3 regions of the Bradyrhizobium sp. USDA 4473 genome follow, and region 3 is predicted to be linked to each of the others. Evidence: predicted binding sites of a transcription regulator. Region 3 holds the regulator's gene; each other region holds the start of a gene.

Region 1 (3,252 bases), 930 kb from region 3:
CGCTCTTCTCGGCGACCAAAGCGGCGCGCGCCATGAAGCCGAATGCCTCGTTGAAGTCCTTGAACACGAAGGTCTTTGCGATCGCCTCGCGTCCGGCGGGCTCCGACCAGCCGGCCAGTTCCCAAAGCGCGGCCTTTCTTGCTTCCGCTGACAGCTTTTCGACCATGGGTACCCTCCCGTTTGGCCCGACCTTAGCCTAACGACCGGCCTCCGGGGCGGGATCCACGCCAAAATTAAGGCCGAAATCGCGTCCTATCGCCGCTGGTAACCATGACGCAGATGTAACATCTGTCCGTTCAGGAATTTGCTACAAATACAGGATGTATGCACGTTGGTAGTTTTACGAGATTGAGCCCCGACGTTTGTTTGCGAGATCGATGACAGACGGCTCCGCCAGCATATCGCCCAAGCCGCCGCGTTCGGCCAAGCGCCGGCTGATGTTCGTTTTGATCGCCGGCGCGCTCGCCATCATCGGCGCGACGGCTGCCGGATATTATTTCGCGGTGCGCCCGGTGACGCTGCGGATCGCGGTCGGCCCAGCGAACAGCGATGACGTCAAGGTCGTGCAGGCGCTGGCCCAGGCCTTCAACAACCAGCAGCACACCCAGGTCAAGCTCCGACCAGTGCAGACCGACGGCGCCACCGCCAGCGCGCAGACGCTGGCCGACGGCAAGGCCGATCTCGCCATCATCCGCGGCGACCTCGAAGTGCCGAAGAATGCGCAGGCGGTCGCGACGTTGCGCAAGAACGTCGTGGTGATGTGGGTGCCGCCCGCCAAGGGCAAGGTCCGGAAGTCTGCCAAAATCACCAAGATCGCGCAGCTTTCCGGCCGCAAGATCGGCGTCGTCGGACGCACCCCGGCCAATGTCAATTTGCTCAAGCTGATCCTGACGCAATATGGCGTCGACCCGATGAAGGTCGAGATCGTGCAATTCCCGGCCAATGAAGCGGCCGAGGCGATCAAGAACCTGAAGGCCGACGCCTATCTCGCGGTCGGCCCGGCCAACAGCAAGATCACGATCGACGCGATCACGGCGTCGGTCAAGGACGGCGGCGAGCCCACCTTCCTCGCGATCGACGCGTCGGAAGCGATCGCGCAAAACCATCCGGCCTATGAGGCTGCGGAAATCCCCGCCGGCTCGCTCGGCTCGGCCGACCGGCCGGACGACGAGGTGAAGACGATCAGCTTCTCGCATCACATCGTCGCACGAAAAGGCCTGTCGGACTCGACCGTCGCGGCCTTCACCCGGCAATTGTTCGCGATCCGGCAATCGCTCAAGAACGACTTCCCGCTCGCCGCCAAGATCGAAACCCCCGACACCGACAAGGACGCCACCATCCCGGTACATCCGGGCGCGGCCGCCTTCGTCGACGGCGAGGAGAAGACCTTCCTCGATCGCTACAGCGATTACATCTGGTGGAGCCTGATGGCATTCTCGGCGATGGGCTCCGCCGGCGCGTGGTTCGCCGGCTATCTCAAGCAGGACGAGCGCAACACCAACACCTCGCAGCGCGAACGCCTACTGGAGATGCTGAAGGCCGCGCGGCAAAGCGATTCGACCGAAGAGCTCGACCAGATGCAGGCCGAAGCCGACGACATCCTGCGCCACACGCTCGACTGCTTCGAGCATGGCGCCATCGAGGAAGGCACCCTGACCGCGTTCAACATCGCGCTAGAGCAGTTCCACAACGCGGTCGCCGACCGCAAGGCCCTGCTACTGAGCATGCCGCAGAATTTGCAACGGACTGCGACGCAGTTCAGGGCGGCGGGGACGGCGTAAGCCATCCACGTTCCTCGCGTGAGGGAATCACCGGCGGCAGGGTTCCCTCCCCCCTTGCGGGACCCGCAAGGGGGAGGGAGCCTGACAGGCGTGCTCACCTTACAAAGGCTGACTCCGATATCTTGCGCGCACCCCTGTAATCTCACCGTCATGGAATTTTTCTAGGTCTTGGCACGCCCGCGGCGCAGTGTCGCTGTGACCTTGAGGAGACCCCATGACGATCCGGTTCTCGCGAAATCTCACCCGCCGACGCTTTCTCTCGACGGCGGCTGCGGCCGGTGCCGGCGTGGTCGCGATGCCTTATCTGTCGCGCGCGGCGGATCGTCCCGTCATCACCCATGGCGTGCAGTCCGGCGATGTCGGCGTCGACAGCGGCGTGGTGTGGGCGCGGGCGGACCGGCCGTCGCAGATGATGGTCGAGGTCGCGACCACCGAATCGTTCAAGGACGCTCGCGCGCTGCCGCCGATCACGGCGCTGCCGGAGAGCGACTTCACCGCAAAGATGCTGCTGGAGAACCTGCCCTCCGGCCAGGACATCTTCTACCGCGTCCGCTTCCGCGACCTCGCCCATATCGACGTGGTCGGCGAGCCCGTGGTCGGCCGCTTCCGCACCGCGCCGAGCGACCGCCGCGACGTCTCCTTCGTATGGGGCGGCGACGTTGCCGGCCAGGGCTGGGGCATCAACCCCGACGACGGTGGCATGATCACCTTCGCCGCGATGAAGAAGCACAACCCGGATTTCCTGCTGCATTCCGGCGACACCATCTACGCCGACGGCGTGATCCCGTCCGAGGTGAAGCTCCCGGACGGCAAGATCTGGAAGAACATCACGATCCCGGAGAAGGCCAAGGTCGCCGAGACGCTCGACGAATACCGCGCCGCGCACAAATACAATTTCCTCGACTCCAATGTGCGCGCCTTCAATGCCGAGGTGCCGATCTTCGTGCAATGGGACGATCACGAGGTGACCAACAACTGGTCGCTGTCGAAGCAGCTGCCGGCGGCCTACAAGGAGCGCGACATCACGGTGCTCGCCGCGCGCGCGGCCAAGGCGTTCCACGAGATGTATCCGATGCGCGAGAGCATCGTCGAACCGGGCCGGGTCTATCGCACCCTGAGCTACGGCCCGCATCTCGACGTGTTCATGCTCGATGAGCGCAGCTATCGCGGCCCCAACGGTCCGAACCTGCAGGAGAGCTACGGTCCCGATGCCTATTTCATCGGGCCGGACCAGATGGCCTGGCTGAAGCGCGCGCTGCTCAACTCGCGCGCCACCTGGAAAGTGATCGCCTCCGACATGCCGCTGTCGTTGATCGTCTATGATGATGCGACCAACAAGAAGGGCTCGGAAGCGTTTGCGCAGGGCGACGGTCCGGCGCGCGGCCGCGAGCTCGAGATCGCCGACATCCTGCGCTTCATCAAGACCGCAGGGATCGTCAACACGGTGTGGCTGACCGCCGACGTGCACTAC
Region 2 (3,252 bases), 6.8 Mb from region 3:
CCGCAGGTCTCGGCCGGATACGCCAGCTACGCGCTGCTGCGCTTCGAGATCAATGTCCGCGAGGCGTCGGTGATGGGTTTCGTCGGCGCCGGCGGCATCGGCCAGGAGCTCGTGGTCGCGATCCGCAAGTTCTATTACTCGGACGTCAGCGCCATCCTCGTCACCATTATCCTCACCGTGTTCATCATCGACATCTCGACCGGCTGGCTGCGCGGCCGGCTGTTCGGCAAGGAGACGCGCCGATGAGCCAGATGCCGAAGCCGGATGCCGCCGAACTCCGTGCGAAATATCCCGACGCCTTCGAGCGGCCGGCATCGGCGCGGCTGGCATTGCCCGCGATGATCGCGGTCGCGTTCGCGATCTTCGTGTTCGGCCTGGTCGATCTCGACTTCTCGCCGTCCAGGCTGATCTCGGGCGTCGGCCAGCTCGGCTGGATCACCATGCTGATGATCCCGCCGAATCCCGGCGCATCATTCCCGCTCTACATGCAGGCGCTCGGCGAGACGCTGTCGATCGCGCTGCTCGGCACCACGCTTGCGGCGCTGTTGGCGCTGCCGGTCAGCCTGCTGGCGGCCCGCAACGTCATCCCCTCGAATTTCATCCGATTCCCGGTGCGGCGCTTCCTGGACACGATCCGCGGCGTCGATACGCTGATCTGGGCGCTGGTCTGGATCAACGTCGTCGGGCTCGGTCCGTTCGCCGGCGTGCTCGCGATCATGGTCTCCGACTTCGGCGCGTTCGGAAAGCTGTTCTCCGAGGCGATCGAGGCGGCCGACCGCAAGCAGGTCGAGGGCATCCGCGCCTCCGGCGGCAATGCGCTGCATGAGATTCGCTTCGGGCTGCTGCCGCAGGTGCTGCCTGTCATCGCCGGACAGGTGCTCTATTTCATCGAGTCGAACACCCGCTCGGCCACCATCATCGGCATCGTCGGCGCCGGCGGCATCGGCCTGCAGCTCGCCGAGCAGATTCGCGTGCTGGAATGGCAGAAGGTGTCGTTCCTGATCCTGATGATCCTGATCGCGGTCGCTGCGATCGACTTCGTCTCGAGCAAGCTGCGCTTCGCCATCATCGGACGGCGAGCGGTGGCGTAGGACTCCACCTCGCCCCGCTCTTGCGGGGAGAGGTCGGATTGCGAAGCAATCCGGGTGAGGGGTGCTTCCCCGTGCTCATATCTGTCGAATTCGCGGAGACAGCCCCTCACCCCAACCCTCTCCCCGCAAGAGCGGGGCGAGAGAGCAGAGCGATCAGCCGTTCTCGACCAGAAACTCGACGCGCTCGGCGGCGAAGCGCGAGCGCTTGGTCACCAGCGGCTGGTCCAGCATGTCGACATCGGTGGCATCGACCACCAGCACCGGCCGTCCCAGCGGCAGGTCGAGCCGCGCCGCATCGGTGGCATCGGCAATCGCGGCGGTGATCCGGGTCGAGGCGCGGTGATAATCCTTCACGCCGTAATGTCCGAGCAGCTTGGTCATCGAGTGGACATTGGCGAACACGCTGCCGGCATCGGGAAATCGCTCGGCGGACAGCCATGTGGTGGAGACGCAGATCGGTGTCCGGTCGGCAAGCCGCACCGCTTCGATCCGGATCAGCGGCGCACCGATCTTCAGGCCCAGCTCACGCGCGATCTCGCGGTTGGCAATATCCTCACCGGCCTCGATCAGCTGGCCACGCGGTTCGTGGCCGCCGGCGCCGACGATCTCCGAGAATCGCGTGCGCGAGCGCAACGGATAGGCGAGGCGCTGGGCTTCGACATAGGTGCCGCTGCCGCGCTCGGCGCGCACCAGTCCGCGCTCCGCCAATGCGGCGAGCGCGCGCCGCACGGTGTGGCGATTGACGCGGTAAGTCTCGGCGATCTCCATCTCGCCGGGCAGCTTTTCGCCCGCGGCAAAGCGGCCGTCAGCGATGCCGCGCTCGATGCCGTCGGCGACCTGCCGCCACAAGGCGACGCCGGAACTTTCCTGCATGCTCATCGCGCGGTGATACCAGAAATCTTCGGTTTGTCACGAAACAGTCATGGCGCTCCGCTATCAAGTTGTCTAGTATCATAGACAACTTGATACAAGCAAGGTTGCCAATGAGTTCGACCGGATCAAACAGCAAGCAGGCCCAGCGCAAGGCTGCGATGACGGTGCTGGCGCACTCCGCGGCTGCGGATATCGCGGGCAGGCTGGCGGCGATCGCAATGCCCGCGCACGAGAACCTCCGTGAACCGGAAAACGGCCTTGTGATGCTGCGCGGACGGATCGGCGGCGACGGCGCGCCGTTCAATCTCGGCGAGGCGACGGTGTCGCGCGCGGCGGTGCGGCTTGCCACCGGCGAGGTCGGCTTCGGCTACACGCTCGGCCGCGATGCAGAGAAGGCGCGGATGATCGCGCTGTGCGACGCCATGGTGCAATCGGCGGCGTTGTCCGGCGAGGTGGAGACCAAGGTGATCGCGCCGCTGCGTGCCGCGATGAATGCTGAACGCGCCCGCAAGGCCGCGGAGACCGCGGCGACGCGGGTCGATTTCTACACGATGGTGCGCGGTGAGGGGTGATGCAATGACGACGATTGCCGAAATGCCCGCAGGCTTTGCCGACAAGGTGCTGTCGGCGCAATCCACCTTCCGTTCCGTGATGGATGCGATGGCGCGTCCAGGCAGCGTGCAGCGCGTCGCAGCAAGCGTCGGGGTGCCCGCCGGCATGATGCGCGGCTCGGCCGCGATCGCGCTGACGCTGTTCGATCACGACACGCCGATCTGGCTCGATGCCGCGATGTCGGCGACGCCGGATGTCGCCCGCTGGCTGAAGTTTCACGCCGGCGCGCCGGTGGTCGGGGATTCCTCGATCGCAAGCTTCGCGCTGATCGGCGATGCCGCGAACCTGCCAGCGCTGGAGCGCTTCGCGCTCGGCAGCAGCGAATATCCGGACCGGTCGACTACGCTGATTCTCCAGGTCGACAGCCTGACCCAGGGGCCGGCCTTCGAGCTGAAAGGGCCCGGCATCGACGGCAGCGCGTTGCTGCAGGCGATGATCAAGCCGCGCGATCTGTTTCAGCGGCTCGCAATCAACGAAGTCCTGTTCCCGCGCGGCATCGATGTCGTGCTGGTCCATGACGACGCCATTGTCGCGATCCCGCGCACCACGCGGCTGATCGCAAGCGGAGTGTGAGCGATGTATGTAGCCGTCAAGGGAGGCGAACGCGCCATCGAGAACGCTCATCGCCTGCTGGCGCATGAGCGGCGCGGCGATCGCGATGTGCCCGAGGTGACGC
Region 3 (3,252 bases):
TCCGCCTCTACGAGAAGATCTCGAAGTCCGAGATGGACGACCGGGTCGAGAAGGCGCTGCGCGGCGGCGCGCTGTGGAACGAGGTCAAGGACAAGCTGAACGCCTCCGGCCTGTCGCTGTCCGGCGGCCAGCAGCAGCGGCTGTGCATCGCGCGCACCGTGGCGGTGCGTCCCGAGGTGATCCTGTTCGACGAACCGTGCTCGGCGCTCGATCCGATCTCCACCGCCAAGGTCGAGGAGCTGATCCAGGAGCTCTCCGAGGATTACACGATCGCGATCGTCACCCACAACATGCAGCAGGCGGCGCGCGTCTCCGACAAGACCGCCTTCATGTATCTCGGCGAGCTGATCGAGTTCGACGACACCAACAAGATCTTCACCTCGCCGAGCGATCGACGCACCCAGGACTACATCACCGGCCGGTTCGGCTGACCGGGCTGAGGAGACAGATGATGGCTTCTGAACACACCGCCAAGGCATTCGACAGCGACCTGCAGGAGTTGACCCGCCTGGTCGCCGAGATGGGCGGCCTCGTCGAGCGGATGATCACCGAGTCGGTCGACGCGCTGATCCGGCGCGACGTCGCGCTCGGCAAGCGCGTGGTCGCCGCCGATATCGAGATCGACAATCTGCAGCGCGTCATCGAAGAGCGCGCGGTGCTGACGATCGCGCGGCGCCAGCCGATGGCGATCGATCTGCGCGAGATCGTCAGCGCGATGCGCGTCGCCACCGACCTCGAGCGGATCGGCGACCTCGCCAAGAACATGGGCAAGCGCGTCGCGGCGCTGGAGAGCGATTTCCAGCCGCTGAAGCTGATCCGCGGCCTGGAGCACATGACCGACCTCGTGCTGTCGCAGGTCAAGTCGGTGCTCGACGCCTATGCCGCGCACGATCTGCCGGCGGCGATGAACGTCTGGAAGGGCGACGAGGAGGTCGATGCGATCTGCACCTCGCTGTTCCGCGAGCTGCTCACCTACATGATGGAAGATCCGCGCAACATCTCGTTCTGCATCCATCTGATGTTCTGCGCCAAGAACATCGAGCGGATCGGCGATCACGCCACCAACATCGCCGAGACTGTGTTCTACATGATCGAAGGCCAGCAGATCACCGACAAGCGCCCGAAGGGCGACATGACCAATTTTGCCACCACTGTGCCGGGTAACTAGGACATCATCCGCACGCGCGGAACCGGATTGTCTTCGACAAGTCGTTTCCGCGGGGATTATGCTCAAGAAGCTAAGTGTTTCGGTTTGCGTCTGGGCAACAGATCACCACAGAGAAAGAACTTAGACCGATGAGCGCACGCATTCTGGTAGTCGAAGACGAGGAAGCGCTAACGACGCTGTTGCGCTACAACCTCGATGCGGAAGGCTACGATGTCGAAACGGTGGGGCGCGGCGACGATGCCGATACCCGCCTCAAGGAGCGCGTTCCCGACCTCGTGGTCCTCGACTGGATGCTGCCGGGCCTGTCCGGCATCGAGCTGTGCCGCCGCCTGCGGGCGCGGCCCGAGACCAAGCAGCTTCCGATCATCATGCTGACCGCGCGCGGCGAGGAGAGCGAGCGGGTGCGCGGTCTGGCCACCGGCGCCGACGATTACATCGTCAAGCCGTTCTCGGTGCCGGAGCTCCTGGCGCGGGTGAAGGGCCTGCTGCGCCGCGCGAGCCCGGAGCGGCTCGCCACCGTCCTGACCTATGGCGACATCGAGCTCGACCGCGAGAAGCGCCGCGTCGCGCGCTCGGGCCGTCCGATCGATCTCGGGCCGACCGAGTATCGGCTGCTCGAATTCTTCCTTGAGCATCCCGGCCGCGTGTTCAGCCGCGAGCAGCTGCTCGACAGCGTCTGGGGCCGCGACATCTACATCGATGAGCGCACCGTCGACGTCCATATCGGCCGCCTGCGCAAGCTGCTCAATCCGGGCCGCGAGCAGGATCCGATCCGCACCGTGCGCGGCGCCGGCTACGCGCTCGACGACCGCTTCGCGAAAGCCGAGCCGCAGCCGTAAGTCGCCTTTCCGGCGAGAGCCGTCATCGTCATTGCGAGCGGAGCGAAGCAATCCATCGCGCCACGAGCGGCGGCTCGTTATCGCGTGAGGTGAGCACACTGTCCGGCTCCCTCCCTCCTTGCGGGGGAGGGTGGGGAGGGGCGCGTGTGCTCACCTTACGTCGCGCAGTGCGCTTGACCTGGGCTATGTGCCCTTGATGTTCATTCGCTCACAAAAAATCCCCGCTTGTGCGGGGATTTGTTTTTCAGGTCTTCCGTAGTTTTCCCGAGGGCTACTTGATCTGCGGCTTCGCCGACGGCCGGCGGCGATCGGCGGCGGGCTGGTAGGCGACGCGGGAATGATGCGCGCAATAGGGCAGGCCGGCGAGCGCCTTGCCGCCGCAGAAGAAGAATTCCGGGCTCGAGGGATCGCCGACCGGCCAGTGACAGGTGGCCTCGTTGAGTTCGAGCAGCGACAGCCGCTGGCTCATCGGCACCACGTTGTCGAACGAGATCGGATCGGGCTCCATCTCGACCTCGAAGGCGTGCGCGAGCGCGGTGTTGCCGCGCGAGACCGGGCGCGCCACTCGCATCATGTGCTGGGCGGGGCGCGCCTTGCGCTGCCGCGGCGCCGCCGTGGAGGGTGCCTTGGCGCGGCCGGAGAGGCCGAGCCGGTGCACTTTGCCGATCACGGCGTTTCGCGTCACATTGCCAAGTTCCGCTGCGATCTGGCTGGCCGAAAGGCCAGACTCCCAGAGCTTCTTCAGCTGCTCGACGCGATCGTCGGACCAGGTCAATACCGTCATCGCATTCTTCCTTTCGCATGGCGCCGGCCAGTCATTGGAGCGGCGCTGCGAGCCAAATCTGGACAAATATCCCTGCGGCCAGAATCCCTTAGCCCTCGCCGGGCGCGGTGTTGCGCCCGAACGTTTACGCGAGACACAAAGGCTACTTAGAGGGTCCAGTACTGCCGCACGAGATGTCGTACCCGACAGGCCAAACGCTACAATATGGCGTGACTCTGGCGCAAGAGTCCGCGGCCGTGCGTCCACATGTTCCGACAAAGTTAAGCATTGCTGTGAGGCTTTTCCACCGCACCGGAATGCTCCGGATTGCGCTCGTTCGGCAGCGCAGGAAGCCCGGCAAAGGACCGGCTCCTGGCGATTGACACGGACCCGCCGCAGCATAGAATGTTGCCCACGTGCCGCCCGCAAAGGCGGCCGTTTTGTTTTCCGAAGCTGGCCGTTGCTGCGCTGGCGTCAAGGCG

What was found. Region 3 encodes PhoB, which activates phosphate uptake and scavenging genes when phosphate is short. Its sites were predicted from a motif close to TGTCATNNANCTGTCAT; they were not measured.
Region 1: the regulator PhoB is predicted to act here: its motif matches at 1,917-1,933, upstream of ACVW17_RS08350 (alkaline phosphatase D family protein).
Region 2: the regulator PhoB is predicted to act here: its motif matches at 1,999-2,015, upstream of phnF (phosphonate metabolism transcriptional regulator PhnF).

What each region holds. Positions count from the first base shown of each region.
Region 1 covers NZ_JBSSGE010000001.1:1,783,822-1,787,073, reverse strand. The annotation lists gene ACVW17_RS08360 (4a-hydroxytetrahydrobiopterin dehydratase) at 1-166, opposite strand, end outside; gene ACVW17_RS08355 (TAXI family TRAP transporter solute-binding subunit) at 378-1,781, shown strand; gene ACVW17_RS08350 (alkaline phosphatase D family protein) at 1,996-3,252, shown strand, end outside.
Region 2 covers NZ_JBSSGE010000001.1:7,658,060-7,661,311, reverse strand. The annotation lists gene phnE (phosphonate ABC transporter, permease protein PhnE) at 1-246, shown strand, start outside; gene phnE (phosphonate ABC transporter, permease protein PhnE) at 243-1,091, shown strand; gene phnF (phosphonate metabolism transcriptional regulator PhnF) at 1,245-1,970, opposite strand; gene phnG (phosphonate C-P lyase system protein PhnG) at 2,075-2,536, shown strand; gene phnH (phosphonate C-P lyase system protein PhnH) at 2,541-3,149, shown strand; gene ACVW17_RS35850 (carbon-phosphorus lyase complex subunit PhnI) at 3,153-3,252, shown strand, end outside.
Region 3 covers NZ_JBSSGE010000001.1:850,005-853,256, reverse strand. The annotation lists gene pstB (phosphate ABC transporter ATP-binding protein PstB) at 1-431, shown strand, start outside; gene phoU (phosphate signaling complex protein PhoU) at 452-1,168, shown strand; gene phoB (phosphate regulon transcriptional regulator PhoB) at 1,297-2,007, shown strand; gene ACVW17_RS03990 (GcrA family cell cycle regulator) at 2,279-2,791, opposite strand; gene ACVW17_RS03985 (hypothetical protein) at 3,052-3,252, opposite strand, start outside.